2 regions of the Streptomyces sp. NPDC048297 genome follow, and region 1 is predicted to be linked to the other one. Evidence: riboswitches for the same ligand, from Rfam matches in the RefSeq annotation. Region 1 holds a riboswitch; the other holds the start of a gene.

Region 1 (7,591 bases):
GCTTCGACGAGGTGAGGCACAGGCCCTGCAGCACCGGGATGTCCAGGTCCGCGAGCGCCCCGATGTCCCAGGCCTCCTCGTCACCGCCCGCCGACGCCTGCGAGGCGTGCGTACCGCCGGCCGCGAGCACGGTGGCGACCAGCGCGTCGGCCCGGCCCAGCAGCTCGTACAGCCCGGCGTCCGCGCCGCGCAGCGAACCGCAGTACACGGGAAGGGCGTTGGCGCCCTTCGCCTCGATCGCCTCGCACAGGGTGTCCACGAACGCGGTGTTGCCGCTCAGTTCGTGCGCCCGGTAGAAGAGCACGCCCACCGTCGGCCGGCCGGCCACGGCGGCACGCTCGCCGCGGACGCCGTACTCCGGCATCTTCCGCGGCTCCTCGAAGCCCTCGCCGGTCAGCAGCACGGTGTCCGACAGGAACCGGGACAGCTCCAGCAGGTTCGCGGGCCCGCCCTCGACCAGGTACCGCAGCGCCTCCGCGACGACACCCGCCGGCACCGACGACTCGGCCATCAACTCCGCGTCCGGTACGGCCTCGCCGCCCAGCAGCACCGCCGGGATCCCGGCCGCCTTCAGCGCGGCGAGACCGTCCTCCCAGGCGCGCTTTCCGCCCAGCAGCCGTACGACCGCGATGTCGGCGCCCTCGATCAGACCCGGCAGCTCGCCGGTGACGTCGACGCGGGTCGGATTGCCGATGCGGTAGCCGGCGCCGGACGACCGGGCCGCCAGGAGATCGGTGTCGGCGGTCGACAACAACAACACTGTGCTCATGCGGGCGCTCCCGGTGGAATGAAAGGCAGTCCTTGCGGCGCGCCCGACTCGATGAGCCGCCAGAGCGCGTCCGTGTCCGCGTGCTGTTCGATCAGGTCGCCGAGCCGGTCGAGCTGCTCCTCGCGCAGCGCGGCGAACGAGGTGTCCGGGGCCGGCACGAAGCGGCGCCCCGCGGCGGCGGCCACCTCGCGCAGGAACGCCCGCCGGAAGCCGTCCGACTCCAGCGAACCGTGCCAGTGCGTGCCCCAGGTGTGACCGACCCGGCAACCGTCCAGGAAGGCTTCCCCGCCGAGGACTTCGGCCACCCCGTGATGGATCTCGTACCCCTCGACCCGCTCGCCGAGGGCCTCCCCGGCCGGCCGGGTCAGGGTCTTCTCGCGGGCGAACCGCACCCGCACGGGCAGCACCCCGAGCCCGGGGACGGTGCCGGCGCGCGACTCGACGTCGTCCTCGATCTCCTCGCCGAGCACTTGGAAGCCACCGCAGATGCCCAGGACCGGGCGGCCGTCGGCGGCCCTGCGGACCAGCGCGTCGGCGAGGCCCCGCTCGCGCAGCCACTGAAGCGCCCGCACGGTCCCGCGCGTGCCCGGGACCACCGCCAGGTCCGCGTCCGCCAGCTCCTCCGGCCGGTCCACGAACCGCACGACGACGCCCGGTTCGGCGGCCAGCGCGTCCACGTCGGTGAAGTTCGACATCAGCGGGATCGCGCAGACGGCGACCCGCAGCACGTCCTCGCCGTGCGGCGGCGCGACCGTGGACTCGCGGACGGTGCCCCGCAACGACACACGAAGGCCGTCCTCCTCGTCGATGCCGAGCCCGTGCCGGAACGGCAGCACGCCGTACGTCCGCCTGCCGGTGAGACCTCGCAGCATCTCCACCCCGGGTTCCAGCAGCGAGACGTCGCCCCGGAACTTGTTGACCAGGAAGCCCGCGACCAGCTCCTGGTCCTCGGGCGAGAGCAGGGCGACGGTGCCGAAGAAGGAGGCGAAGACGCCGCCGCGGTCGATGTCGCCGACGACGAGGACGGGCAGCCGCGCACCCCGCGCGATCCCCATGTTGACGATGTCGGTGCGCCGCAGATTGATCTCGGCGGGAGAACCGGCCCCCTCACAGATCACCGCGTCATACGTGCCCCGCAACTCGGCCAGGCACTCCAGCACCGTGCCCAGCAGCTTCTGCTGGCGCCCGCCGTGGTAGCCGCGCGCGCTCATCTCGCCCACCGGCCTGCCCAGCAGCACCACTTGGCTGCTCTGCTCACCGCCGGGCTTGAGCAGCACGGGGTTCATCAGCGCGGTCGGCTCGATCCGGCAGGCCTGGGCCTGCATGGCCTGCGCTCGGCCGATCTCCGCGCCCTCGCGGGTCACGAAGGAGTTGAGAGACATGTTCTGCGCCTTGAAGGGCGCCACCTTGACGCCCTGGCGCACCAGCCACCGGCAGATCCCGGCCGTCACGACGCTCTTGCCGGCGTCGGAGGTGGTGCCGGCGACGAGGAGACCACCGTTCACTTGCCCCGTCCCTTCAGGTTCTTCAGCAGGACGCGCGCGGCGACCGTGGTGCCGAGCGCGAGCAGGCCGACGCGGCGGGACAGCCGTACCGCCCGGTCGATGTCGGTGACCTGGACGGGCCGCCCGGCGGCCCCGTTGAGCACGGGCCGGTGCTCGACGCGCCCGCCGTAGGACAGCGTCCCGCCGAGGCGTACCCCGAGGGCACCCGCGAACGACGCCTCGACAGGACCGGCGTTGGGGCTCGGATGCCTGTCCGCGTCCGCCCGCCACGCCCGCACGGCGCCGCGCGGATCGGGTCCGGCGAGCGTGGCCAGTACGGCGGTCAGCCGTGCCCCCGGCCAGCCGGCGACGTCGTCCAGGCGGGCGGAGGCCCAGCCGTAGCGCCGCAGACGGGGGGACTTGTGGCCGACCATCGCGTCCAGGGTGTTGACCGCCCGGAACCCGAGCAGCCCCGGAACCCCGCCGACCGCGCCCCACACCAGCGCGCCCACGACGGCGTCGGAGGTGTTCTCCGCGACCGACTCGACCACCGCGCGGGCGATCCCGTCGGCGTCGAGCGCCTGGGGGTCCCGGCCGCACAGGTGCGGCAGCCGCGCACGGGCGGTCGCCACGTCCCCGGCCCGCAGGGCATGCCCGACGGCTCGGGCCTCCCGGGCCAGTGAAGTGCCCCCGACGACGGCCCAGGTAGCAGCCGCGGTCAGCGCGACGGTCGCGGCGGGGGAGCGGCGCACGGCGCGCTCGGCCACCACACCCAGCGCGACGGCGCCTCCGGCGCACACGGCGGTGTGCAGCGCACCCCAGCCGCGGTGGTCGTGCCACAACGCGCCTTCCATGGCGCCGGCCGCACGCCCGAACACGGCGACGGGATGCCCGCGGCGTGGATCACCGAGGAGCAGGTCGCCCAGGAGGCCGGCGGCGGCGCCGTACGCGTACGAGCGATCGGCACCCATCGGCTCAGCCGGCCGTGGGCGAAGACGCGGTCCTGGTACGGGTTCTCGATCGGCAGCCGAGCATGGCGGTATGTCCTCACTCAGGGTGTCCACGCCCTGGTTCGACGAGACCGGCGGCGAGAGTTCCTGGCTCCCGGGGGTTCTACCCCGGTGACAGTGGCGGGACCGCGCCGGATTCGCACCGGCTTCCTCTTCTGCCGCCGTACATGGCCCCGGCAGTCCACCACGCTCCCGGAAGAGCCGTCAACTTGCCGTTGACCTGCGCGGAGAGAGTGTGCCGAGCCCCACACAGCCCCGCGTCGGGCGCCGCTCACGCGATGCCGGGGCACACGAAAGACTCCGCCCCCCGAACGCTTCGGGGCGGAGTCTTCCGGACGGACGGTCAGGCCGGGGCCGTGGCCTGGGGGTTGAGGTCTTGATCTGAGGGATCAGGCCTTGGCCACGATCAGGTAGATGCCGTACGCCACCGCGGCAGCGCAGGCGGCGAAGCAGACGTACGCGCCGGTCACCGCGAGCGCCGCGGAGTTGCCCTGCGCCGCGGCCTTCTCCCGGCGGGAGAGGCCGGTGACACCGAGGGTGAACAGGACCACCAGGCCCACGGTCGCCACGAGGCTGACACCGAAGACGGAGCCGATGGCCGCCCAGTCGATCTTCATGGGGATGCTTCCTTCAGGTACCGGGTGCTCGGGGTCAGACCGCGGCGGCCGGCGGGGTCGCCGGGGCCGCCGGGGCCGGGTCGGCGGTGGCCGGAGCCGCGATGGTGGCCGTCAGGCCCTCGGTCACGGTCGCGGTGACGGTGCCGGCCGGGGGCGGGGTCACCGCGGCCATGGCGGTGGTCACCACGCCGGCCGGCTCGGTGACGCCGTCGGCGGTGACGTTGGTGTGGTCGACGACCTCACGGCGGGAGACCTTCCAGATCGCGGCGCTGGCGGCGACCAGGAGGACGAGGACGAGCCCGGTGCCCCAGTCGCCCAGCTCCGTCACCGACTCGGCGCCCGCGCCGACCAGGGCGGCGGCCGGGAGGGTCAGCACCCAGGCGACGACCATCCGGGTCGCGGTGGACCAGCGCACCACACCGCCCTTGCGGCCCAGGCCCGCACCCATCACCGAACCGGAGACGACGTGCGTGGTGGACAGGGAGAAGCCCAGGTGGGAGGAGGCCAGGATGGCGGTGGCGGCGCTGGTCTGCGCGGCGAAGCCCTGCTGCGGCTGCAGGTCGGTCAGGCCCTTGCCCATGGTGCGGATGATGCGCCAGCCGCCGATGTAGGTGCCGAGCGCGATGGCCAGGCCCGCGGAGAGGATGACCCAGGTGGGAGGGTTGGAGTCGGGGGCGATGGTGCCGCCCGCGACCAGCGCGAGGGTGATGATGCCCATCGTCTTCTGCGCGTCGTTGGTGCCGTGCGCGAGGGAGACCAGGCCGGCGGAGGCGATCTGGCCGGCGCGGTAGCCCTTGCGGGTGGCCTCGCCGCCGGCGTTCTTGCCGATGCCGTAGGAGAAGCGGGTGGCGAGCGTCGCCGCGAGACCGGCCACCAGCGGTGCGGCGACCGCCGGGAGCAGGACCTTGGTGACCAGGACGTCACCGTGGACGGCGCCGAGGCCCGCCGAGGCGACGGTGGCACCGACCAGGCCGCCCATCAGGGCGTGCGAGGAGCTGGAGGGAAGTCCCACCAGCCAGGTCAGCAGGTTCCAGAGGATCGCGCCGGTGAGGGCGGCGAAGATGACCTCGGGACGGATGCCGTTCTCATCGACGAGACCCTTGGAGATCGTGTTGGCGACCTCCACGGAGAGGAAGGCGCCCACAAGGTTGAGGGCGGCGGACAGGGCCACCGCGACCTTGGGCTTGAGCGCACCGGTCGAGATGGTGGTGGCCATCGCGTTGGCGGTGTCGTGAAAACCGTTCGTGAAATCAAACGCGAGTGCGGTTACCACCACAATCGCGAGGATCAGCGAGAAGTTTTCCATTTACCCAGGCAATCGTTCGAGGTCATTGGCTGTTGGACCGTAGGCAACCTGGGTGAACGGAAGATGAACTGAGGCGGGCTTGAGGGTGTCTTGAACGGGGGGTCGGGGTTCCGTTCGTCTCCGGTGCCTCAGGCGCCCCTTGGTCAGCGGCCGAGCGCGAAGGCCCGCAGCCGGCTCCGCGGCCCGTTGAAGAGATTCTGGTCACCCGGCAGACCGCCCCGGATGTCGTACTGCCAGAAGGTCCAGTGCTGCCAGCCGCCGGGCAGCGACCCCGGGTCCGGGGCGCCGTGGCTGGCGATCCACAGGGCGTGGTCACCGGCGAACGCGCGGCTGTCGCCGGTGCAGGCGCTCCACCACAGGGCGGTCGTGTAGATCACCGGGCGGCGGCCGGTCTCCCGCCTGACCTCGTCGCTGAACGACCGGATCCAGCGGACCATCCCCGGCCGGCTCAGCCCGTAGCACTTCTCGTGCGGGTCGTACGGGTTGTACTCGATGTCGAGCGCGGGCGGCAGCGTGCGCCCGTCCGGGCGCCAGTCGCCGCCGTTCCGCACGAAGTAGGCGGCCTGCTCCGCGCCGGAGGACCGGTCCGGACGGGCGAAGTGGTACGCGCCCCGGATCAGCCCCGCCCGGCGGGCGCCGCCGTACTGCCGGTCGAAGTAGGGGTTGCGGTAGCCGGTGGACTCGGTCGCCTTCACGTAGACGAACCGCGCGCCCTTCGAGCGGACCTCCGGCCAGTCGACGTGCTCCTGGTGGGACGACACGTCGTGGCCCACGGGCAGCCCCGCCATGGCCGCCGACGGCAGTCCTCCCGCCGCGGCCGAGGACGGCCCGGCGGTCGCCGTCTGGGCGCCCGCGAGGGCGAGCACCGCGGTGGCCGCGGCGAGGACGCCCGCGCGGCGACGCGCGGGATGCGCAGGGGGCGCGGGATGCGTGGGAGGCGCGGGGAGTGAAGAACGTGAACTGGGGGAGTGGTCGCGGGTCATGTGTCCTCCCGGGGGCGGGGCCGACGGAGTCCGGCGAGCGGGAGGAACATTGAACGCAGGCGATCATCGACGGGGAGCAGTTTTTCGTATATTTCAGGGCGATATACGCCCGTTCGGCGGCACAACTGTTGCGTTCCCGCGCGCCGTTCCCCACCCGGCCTGCTGGCAGGATCACCGCATGGCTGAACAGCGGCGCACGGCAGGCGCGGACGGGGACGGGGACGAGCGCGGGGGCAGGGGCGCGCGCGGGGACGAGGCACGCGTCTGGGAGGAGCTGGTCGCGACGGCACGGCGGACCGTCGCCGACGGGCTCGTCGTCGGCACCTCCGGCAACGTCTCCGCGCGGGTCGGGGACACCGTCCTCGTCACCCCTTCGGGCGTGCCCTACGACCGGCTGACCCCGGACGACATCACCGGTGTCGACCTCACCGGCCGGCAGGTGCTCGGCACGCTGGTGCCGACCAGCGAACTGCCCATGCACCTCGCGGTCTACCGCACGACCGACGCCCGCGCCGTCGTCCACACCCACGCCGTGCACGCCACGGCCGTCTCCACCCTCGTGACCGAGCTGCCCGCGATCCACTACATGGCCAGCGCCCTCGGTGGCCGCGTCCGGGTCGCCCCCTACGCGGCCTACGGCACCGACGAACTCGCCGCGAACATGCTGCACGCCCTCACCGACCGCTCCGGCTGCCTCCTGCGCAACCACGGCACCGTCACCTACGGCACCACCCTCGACCAGGCCTACGACCGCACCGCCCAGCTGGAGTGGATGTGCCGTCTGTGGCTGACCGCGTCCTCGCTCCCGGCTCTGAGCCCGTCCCTGCTCACCGACTCCCAACTCTCCGAGGTCACCGAACGCCTAAAGGGGTACGGACAGCACAGCTGACCACCCGCGCTTCCGCTCCGCGCTTCCGCTCCGGGGTTTCGCTCCGCTGTTCCGCTCGGCTGTCCCGGTCCGAGTTCCCGGTCCGTGGTTTCGCTCCGTGCTTTCGCTCGGCTGTCCCGGTCCGGGGTTCAGTTCCGGGGTTTCGCTCGGCTGTCCCGGTCCGCTGTTCCGCTCCAGGGTTTTGCTCCGCTGTTCCGCTCCGCGCTTTCGCTTCGCCGTGTTCCTCCGCTGGCCGGGATCACCGACCGCCACGACACTGGACGCGTGCGCACCGTCAAGGCGACCGCCGCCGCACTCACCGCAGTCCTGGCCGCCGGCGCGGCATCCGTGGCCGCCGGCCGGCTCGCCAGCGACGCCGCGCTGAAGGCGCCCGCGGGCCGGCCCCTGCCCACCGAGCCCCGCCTCACCGTGCACGCCACGGCGGCCGGCCGGATCACCCTCACCCGCGACCTGGCCTCCCTGCGCCCCGGCACCTACGGCCTCGCCGGCGACGGCTCCCACGCGGTCGTCGGCGCCGTCCTGGAGTCCGCCGA
Region 2 (7,591 bases), on a different contig from region 1:
TGGGCTCGACGTACCAGCCCTTGTCCAGTCCGGCGGGGCGGCCACCGCCGCTGAGGACCTTGGCGCCCTCTTCCTGGCCGATGCGGATGTAGTCGAGGCTGCGCTGCTGCTGGCGCCGGGCGACCAGGGGGCCGACCTGGGTGGCGGGGTCGAGCGGGTCGCCGACCTTCAGGGCGCTCGCCGCCCGCGCGAAGGCGTCGGCGAACTCGTCGTAGCGGGCGCGCGGGACGAGGATGCGGGTCTGGGCGACACAGGCCTGGCCGTTGTTCATCCAGGCCGCCGGGACGATGCCCGACACGGCGGTATCGAGGTCCGCGTCCGGCAGCACGACCGCGGCCGACTTGCCGCCCAGTTCCAGGGTGACGCGGGTGAGGTTGCGGGCGGCCACCTCCATCACGCGCTTGCCTGCCGCGACCGAGCCGGTGAAGGAGACCTTGTCGACACCCGGGTGCCCGACCAGGTACTCACTCACCTCGCGGTCGGCGGGAAGGATGGACAGCACGCCTTCCGGCAGCCCGGCCTCGCGCGCGATCTCGCCGAGCAGGTACGCGTCCAGCGGGGACTCCGGGGACGGTTTGAGGACGACCGTGCAGCCGGCCAGCAGCGCGGGCGCGAGCTTGGCCGCGGCCACGAACTGCGGGACGTTCCACGGGACGACGGCCGCGACCACGCCGACCGGTTCGCGCCGGACGAGGAGCGGGCCGAGGATGCCGTCGCGGCGCTCCTCGTGCGGGAAGTCCTGGGCGACCCGGATCGCCGCGTCCCACACCATCATCGCGCCGAGCGCCTGCGCGAGGACGCTCCACGAGTACGGGGAGCCGTTCTCGGCGGAGATCACCCGGGCGATCTCCTCGTGCCGGGCGAGGATGCCGTCCTTGATGCGCGTGACGACCTCGATCCGCTCCCGCACCGACGCGCGCGGCCAGGGTCCCTGGTCGAACGCGCGCCGCGCGACGGCCACCGCCCGGTCCACGTCCGCCGGCGAGGCGTGCGGCACCCGGCCGATGACCTCCTCGGTGTGCGGGGAGATCACCTCGATGACGTCCCGGCCCAACGGGTCGGTCGGCTCCCCTCCGATGAACAGCTGCCCGTGCTCCACGAGTTCCGTCATGGCCGACCGCCTCCGCACTGCCGCACACGGTATCTGACGCTGCATCAGAACTGATATCAGTTCCAGTTATGGTGGGCAATGGTCATCGGTCGTTGGTCATTGGCATGGGGCAATGGGCATGGGGCAGCGGCGTCGGTGGGGCGGAGGACAGATGGCCGGGACGTTCGATCACGGCGGGGGCGTGCGGTCCGTCCAGGTGCCCATCCGGACAACCCCCTCGGGCACACGCTGGTGTACGTCGTGGACACCGACCGTGGCCCGGTGCTCGTGGACACGGGCTGGGACGACCCCTCGTCCTGGGACACGCTGGTCGCGGGGCTCGCCGGCTGCGGCACCTCGGTCGAGGAGCTGTACGGGGTCGTCATCACCCATCACCACCCGGACCACCACGGGCTGTCCGCGCGGGTGCGGGAGGCGTCCGGGGCGTGGGTGGCGATGCACGCGGCCGACACGGAGATCGTGCGCCGGGCGCGGGAGACGCGTCCGGAGCGGTGGTTCTCGTACATGGCCGACAAGCTGACGGCCGCGGGGGCGCCCGAGGACCATGTCGCTCCGCTGCGCGCGGCGCGTGGCCGCCGTACCCTTCCCGGCCTGTCCCCCGCGCTCCCGGACCGCGAGGTCGTCCCCGGCGAACTCCTCGACCTGCCCGGCCGCCGGCTGCGCGCGATCTGGACCCCGGGTCACACCCCCGGCCACGTCTGCCTGCACCTGGAGGAGGAGCACCCCGCTCAACTCCCCGGCCACGGGCGCCTGTTCAGCGGTGACCACCTGCTCCCGCGGATCACCCCGCACATCGGCCTGTACGAGGACCGCGAGGACGCGACCGTGACCGACCCCCTCGGCGACTACCTCGACTCCCTGGAACGGGTCGGCCGCCTCGCCCCCGCCGAGGTCCTGCCCGCACACCAGCACGCCTTCACCGACGCCCCCGCCCGGGTCCGGGAACTCCTCACCCACCACGAGGACCGGCTCACCGGCCTGCTCTCCCTCCTCTCCGTCCCCCTCACCCCCTGGCAGCTCGCCGAGCGCATGGAGTGGAACCGTCCCTGGTCCGACATCCCCTACGGCTCCCGCACCATCGCGGTCTCCGAGGCCGAGGCCCATCTGCGCCGCCTCGTGAAACTGGGCCGCGCGGAGGCCGTCCCGGGGAGCGAACCGGTGATGTACGTGGCGGTGTGATCGTCACGTTCGTGGCGGTGTGATCAGACCTTTTCGAGCGGACGGTGCGGGCCGGTCGGCAGTTCGACCTTGATCAGGTCGCCGGGGCGCACGACGCCGCCCTCCTTCACGACGCTCATGATTCCGGCCTTGCGGACGATGTCGCCGAGGTCGTCGCGGCCGACGACCTGCTTCAGCAGTCCGCCTTGGAAGGTGTCGATCTGCAGGCAGGGGTTGCGCAGGCCGGTCACCTCGACCACGGCCGCGGCGCCGATGCGCAGCAGTGTGCCCACCGGCAGGCGGAGCAGGTCGATGCCGCGGGTGGTGATGTTCTCCCCCAGCTCGCCGGGCGCCACGCGGAAGCCCGCCTCTCCGACCTCGTCGAAGAGTTCTGCGTGGATGAGGTGGACCTGGCGCAGGTTCGGTTGCGTGGGGTCCTGCGCGATGCGCGAGCGGTGCTTGACCGTCACACCGGCGTGGACGTCCCCTTCGACACCGAGGCCGGCGAGCAGGGTGATGCTCTCCCGGTTCGGCTTCGTGAACGAGTACACGCTGTTGCTGCTGACCGCCGTCACTTCCCCGCTCATGTGCGCAACCCCCTCTTCGCCGCCACGATCCACCCAGAGCCTAACCATGGGTCCCGTCGCCGTCATGGGCCCCGTCCCCGTGATGGGCCCCGTCCCCGTGATGGGCCCCGTCCCCGTGATGGGCCCCGTCCCCGTGATGGGCCCCGTCCCCGTGATGGGTCCCGTCCCCGTCATCGGCCGTGAGCCCGGTCACCGGGTTCCTGTGCGCACGGCCACTCCCCTGGCCGCGCGAGGCTGCCGGTAAAGTGGCGGGGTCGTCATCACACCTGTACGGGGGGAAGCCGGTGCAATTCCGGCGCTGACCCGCAACCGTGAGCCGTCCCCAGGACGGTGAGCCGGACCGCCTCGCACGGGACGTTGACCGGCTCGCGTGCGCGGCGGTCCGCCGTGCACGGCACCGTCGAGGTATACGGAGCCGAGCCGCCCGGGTGCTACCCGTGCGCTGCCGGCCCCCGCAGGAGAGGCAGTCGCCGACCATGAACGTCCGCCGCAGTGCCGCGGCTCTCGCCGCCGTAGGCGTGCTGGCCGCCGCCGCGCCCGCCACGGCCGCCGGCCAGTCCCCGTCCGCCTCCCCGAAGGTGACGCTCCCCGCCGGGCTGTTCGGCAAGGCCGACCCGACGTACGACGGCGTCTGGCGCCAGTCGCTGTCCCTGCTCGCCCAGCACACCGTCAGTGAGCGGCCTGCCGCCTCGGCCGTCGACTGGCTGGTGGGGCAGCAGTGCGCCGACGGCTCCTTCGCCGCGTTCCGGGCGGACACTGCGGCGCCCTGCGGGGGCAAGGGCGGTGCCCAGAGCGACACCAACAGCACCGGCGCGGCCGTCCAGGCCCTGCGGGCGGTCGGCGGGCACGACGGCGAGGTCCGCAAGGCCGTGGCCTGGCTGAAGACCGTGCAGAACAAGGACGGCGGCTGGGGCTACTCGCCCGGCGGCGCCAGCGACACCAACTCCACGTCCGTCGTCGTCGGCGCCCTCGCGTCCGCCGGTGAGGACACCGCCGCGCTGCGCGGCAAGGGCGGGACCCCGGACGAGGCGCTGGCGGGCCTGGCCCTCCCCTGCTCCGCGGACGGTGGCGGCGCCTTCGCCTACCAGCCCGACAAGAAGGGCAAGCTCGTCGCCAACGCGGACGCGACGGCGGCGGGTGTGCTGGGGGCGCTCGGCAAGGGGTTCGTGGTGGAGCCCGGCAAGGCCCGGGACAAGGCCCCCGCCTGCTCCTCCTCCGGCAAGGCCACGCCGGGCCGGCTGGCGGACAACGCCTCCGCGTACCTCGCGGGCGCCGTCGCCAGGACCGGTCACCTGACGTCCGCCCTTCCGGGCGCCACGGACCAGCCCGACTACGGCAACACGGCCGACACGGTCGTCGCACTCGCCGCGAACGGCTGGACCGCGCAGGCGAAGAAGCCGTACGCCTGGCTGGAGAAGAACGCGGTGGCCTGGGCGGGTCAGACCGGTCCGGCCGCCTACGCCCAACTGGTCCTCACCGCCCACGCGATGGGTGAGCAGCCGCGGGACTTCGGCGGCACGGACCTGGTGACGGCGCTGGACAAGTTGGGGCCGGCTCCGCAGCAGGAGAAGAAGGACGGTACGCAGGCGGAGAAGGCCGACAAGAAGGCCGACGAGAAGGGTTCCGGCAACGGCGTCTGGTGGATCGTCGGCGTCGGTCTCGTCGCCGGCATCGGCATCGGCTTCCTGCTCAGCGGCCGCAAGAAGCGGCAGCCGTGACCGCCGTCCGCCGTGCCACGGCCACGCTGATACCTACGGTGGTATTCGCTTTGGTATTTGCGCTTATGTCCGCGTTCGTCCTTCTGGTCGGGGCGGGGCAGGCGCAGGCCGCCGGGTACCGGTACTGGTCGTTCTGGGAGCGTTCCGGTGGCCACTGGACGTACGCCACGCAGGGCCCGGCGACCGCGCGCCCCGACGACGGTTCCGTGGAGGGCTTCCGGTTCGCGGTCAGCGCGGACTCCTCCGACGCGAGCCGGCCGCGCGGCACGGCGGACTTCTCGACGATCTGCGCGGGGACGCCCGCGAAGTCGGGGACGAAACGGGTGGCCCTGGTCATCGACTTCGGCGTCCCCGCGGACGCCCCCTCCGGTGAGACGCCGCCGGCGCATCGCGGCACGGCCTGCGCGCGGGTCGCCTCCGACGCGACGTCGGCGGAGGCCCTGGCCGCCGTCGCCAAGCCCCTGCGCTACGACACCAACGCCCTGTTGTGCGCCATCGCCGGGTACCCCCAGAAGGGGTGCGGTGAGCAGGTCGCTACCGGGGGGAAGGCTCCGCAGAAGGGGGCTTCGGCGAAGGGGGCTTCGGCGAAGGAGTCGGACGGTGGCCCCTCGCTGGGGTTGCCGATCGGTGTCGGTGTGGTCGCGCTGCTGGCGGGGGCGGCGGTGTGGCGGGCGCGGCGGCGCACCCATGCGTAGGCGCGGTGCGGGTGGGCGGTTTTTTGCTGGGCGGTGTTCCTTGGCTGCGGGTTGGTCGTGGTCGGTTGCGCAGTTCCCCGCGCCCCTTGGGAGTCGACGGGCCGTCGGCTGGATGGCTCGCGGAGATACGGGCACGTGGGGAAGTGCGGGGCGGTGGGTGGGTGCGGGTTGGTCGTGGTTGGTCGCGCAGTTCCCCGCGCCCCTGGGGAGTCGACGGGCCGTCGGCCGGATGGCTCGCGGGGATACGGGCACGTGGGGAAGTGCGGGGCGGTGGGTGGGTGCGGGTTGGTTGTGGTTGGTCGCGCAGTTCCCCGCGCCCCTGGGGAGTCGACGGGCCGTCGGCCGGATGGCTCGCGGGGGTAAGGGCACGCGGGGAAATGCGGGGCGGTCGTCGTTGGTGGCGCGGTTCGCCGCGCCCCTAGGGGATCGACGGGCCGTCGGACGGATGGCCCGGGGAGGGCAGTTGCATCCGGGGGCGTGGTGGTTGTGGTCGCTCGGGTTGGGGACGGCTGCCACGCGTACCACCAACCCGCTCCTCCTCGCGCTCCTCATGGCCTCGGCGGGGTACGTCGTGGCCACGCATCGTTCCGCCGCGCCCTGGGCTCGCTCCTATACCGCCTTCGCCAAGCTTGCCGTCGCCGTTCTCCTCGTACGTCTCGGTTTCACGGTGGTGCTGGGCTCGCCCATCCCGGGCTCGCACGTCCTGTTCACGCTCCCTGAAGTCCCGCTTCCCGAGTGGGCGCAGGGCATCCGTCTGGGGGGCCGGGTCACGGCGGAGGCGCTGCTCTTCTCGGCGTACAACGGGCTGAAACTGGCCGCGCTCCTCATCTGCGTCGGCGCCGCGAACGCCCTCGCCAGCCCGGCACGGCTGCTCAAGTCGCTGCCCGGCGCCCTGTACGAGGCAGGCGTGGCCGTGGTCGTCGCGCTGACGTTCGCGCCCCATCTCATCGCCGATGTACAGCGGTTGCGCGCCGCGCGCCGGCTGCGGGGGCGCCCGGACCGTGGGGTACGGGGGCTGCTGCAGGTCGGACTGCCCGTGCTGGAGGGCGCGTTGGAGCGGTCGGTCGCGCTGGCCGCCGCGATGGACGCGCGCGGGTACGGCCGTACCGCCGACGTACCCGCGCCGGTACGTCGTACGACGACCGCGCTCACCCTCGGCGGTCTGCTCGGGGTGTGCGCGGGGACGTACGGGCTGCTCACCGCGGAGGGCGGCACGTACGGAATTCCCGTGCTGCTCGCGGGAGTCACGGCCGCGCTCGCGGGACTGCGGCTCGGCGGACGCCGCTCGGTGCGCACCCGGTACCGGCCGGCGCCGTGGGGGATGCGGGCGTGGCTGGTGGCGGGCTCGGGAGCCGCGGTCGCCGCGCTGCTCACGCTGGCGTCGGTCCGGGACCCGCACGCGCTGAACCCGGGCGTCGTCCCGCTCGTCGCCCCCGCCCTGCCGCTGTGGCCGGCCGCGTCCGTCCTGCTCGCCCTGTTGCCCGCCTTCGTCATACCCCAGGACCCCCAGGACCCCCAAGACCCCACGGGCCCCCAGGACGCCCGGAACCCCGAGGAGTTGTCGTGATCCGCTTCGAGGAGGTCAGCGTCACGTACGAGGGCGCGGCCGAACCGACCGTCCGGGACATCGACCTCGTGGTGCCCGAGGGTGAACTCGTGCTGCTCGTCGGCCCGTCCGGGGTGGGCAAGTCGACCGTGCTGGGCGCGGTCAGCGGGCTCGTCCCGCACTTCACCGGCGGCACCCTGCGCGGCCGGGTCACAGTGGCCGGCCGGGACACCCGTACGCACAAGCCGCGCGAACTCGCGGACGTGGTCGGCACGGTGGGACAGGACCCGCTCGCACACTTCGTGACGGACACGGTGGAGGACGAACTCGCCTACGGCATGGAGTCGTTGGGGCTCGCCCCGGACGTGATGCGGCGCCGCGTGGAGGAGACCCTTGACCTGCTGGGCCTGGCCGGTCTGCGCGACCGCCCGATCGCGACGCTCTCCGGCGGGCAGCAGCAGCGGGTCGCGATCGGCTCGGTCCTCACCCCGCACCCCCAGGTACTGGTCCTGGACGAGCCGACCTCGGCGCTCGACCCGGCGGCGGCGGAAGAGGTCCTGGCCGTGCTGCAGCGTCTGGTCCACGACCTCGGTACGACCGTCCTGCTGGCCGAGCACCGGTTGGAACGGGTGATCCAGTACGCCGACCAGGTCGTCCTGCTGCCCAGCCCCGGCGCCGCTCCCGTCGTCGGCACGCCGGCGGACGTGATGGCCGTCTCGCCCGTGTGCCCCCCGGTGGTGGAACTGGGCCGCCTCGCCGGCTGGTCCCCCCTCCCC

The links. Region 1 has a riboswitch for cobalamin ahead of ACGFYV_RS12330 (cobalamin biosynthesis protein). Riboswitches for the same ligand answer to the same signal wherever they lie in the genome.
Region 2: another riboswitch for cobalamin. It lies ahead of ACGFYV_RS26685 (prenyltransferase/squalene oxidase repeat-containing protein); the one in region 1 lies ahead of ACGFYV_RS12330 (cobalamin biosynthesis protein).

What each region holds. Positions count from the first base shown of each region.
Region 1 is NZ_JBICZA010000009.1:83,020-90,610, reverse strand. It holds gene cobN (cobaltochelatase subunit CobN) at 1-769, opposite strand, end outside; gene ACGFYV_RS12335 (cobyric acid synthase) at 766-2,274, opposite strand; gene ACGFYV_RS12330 (cobalamin biosynthesis protein) at 2,271-3,224, opposite strand; cobalamin riboswitch at 3,322-3,464, opposite strand; gene ACGFYV_RS12325 (hypothetical protein) at 3,653-3,880, opposite strand; gene ACGFYV_RS12320 (anion permease) at 3,915-5,186, opposite strand; gene ACGFYV_RS12315 (lysozyme) at 5,330-6,169, opposite strand; gene ACGFYV_RS12310 (class II aldolase/adducin family protein) at 6,348-7,058, shown strand; gene ACGFYV_RS12305 (alpha/beta hydrolase) at 7,323-7,591, shown strand, end outside.
Region 2 is NZ_JBICZA010000027.1:77,317-84,907, reverse strand. It holds gene ACGFYV_RS26700 (aldehyde dehydrogenase) at 1-1,111, opposite strand, end outside; partial or broken gene ACGFYV_RS26695 (MBL fold metallo-hydrolase) at 1,263-2,290, shown strand; gene ACGFYV_RS26690 (MOSC domain-containing protein) at 2,314-2,856, opposite strand; cobalamin riboswitch at 3,091-3,219, shown strand; gene ACGFYV_RS26685 (prenyltransferase/squalene oxidase repeat-containing protein) at 3,333-4,574, shown strand; gene ACGFYV_RS26680 (SCO2322 family protein) at 4,640-5,269, shown strand; gene ACGFYV_RS26675 (CbiQ family ECF transporter T component) at 5,715-6,836, shown strand; gene ACGFYV_RS26670 (ABC transporter ATP-binding protein) at 6,833-7,591, shown strand, end outside.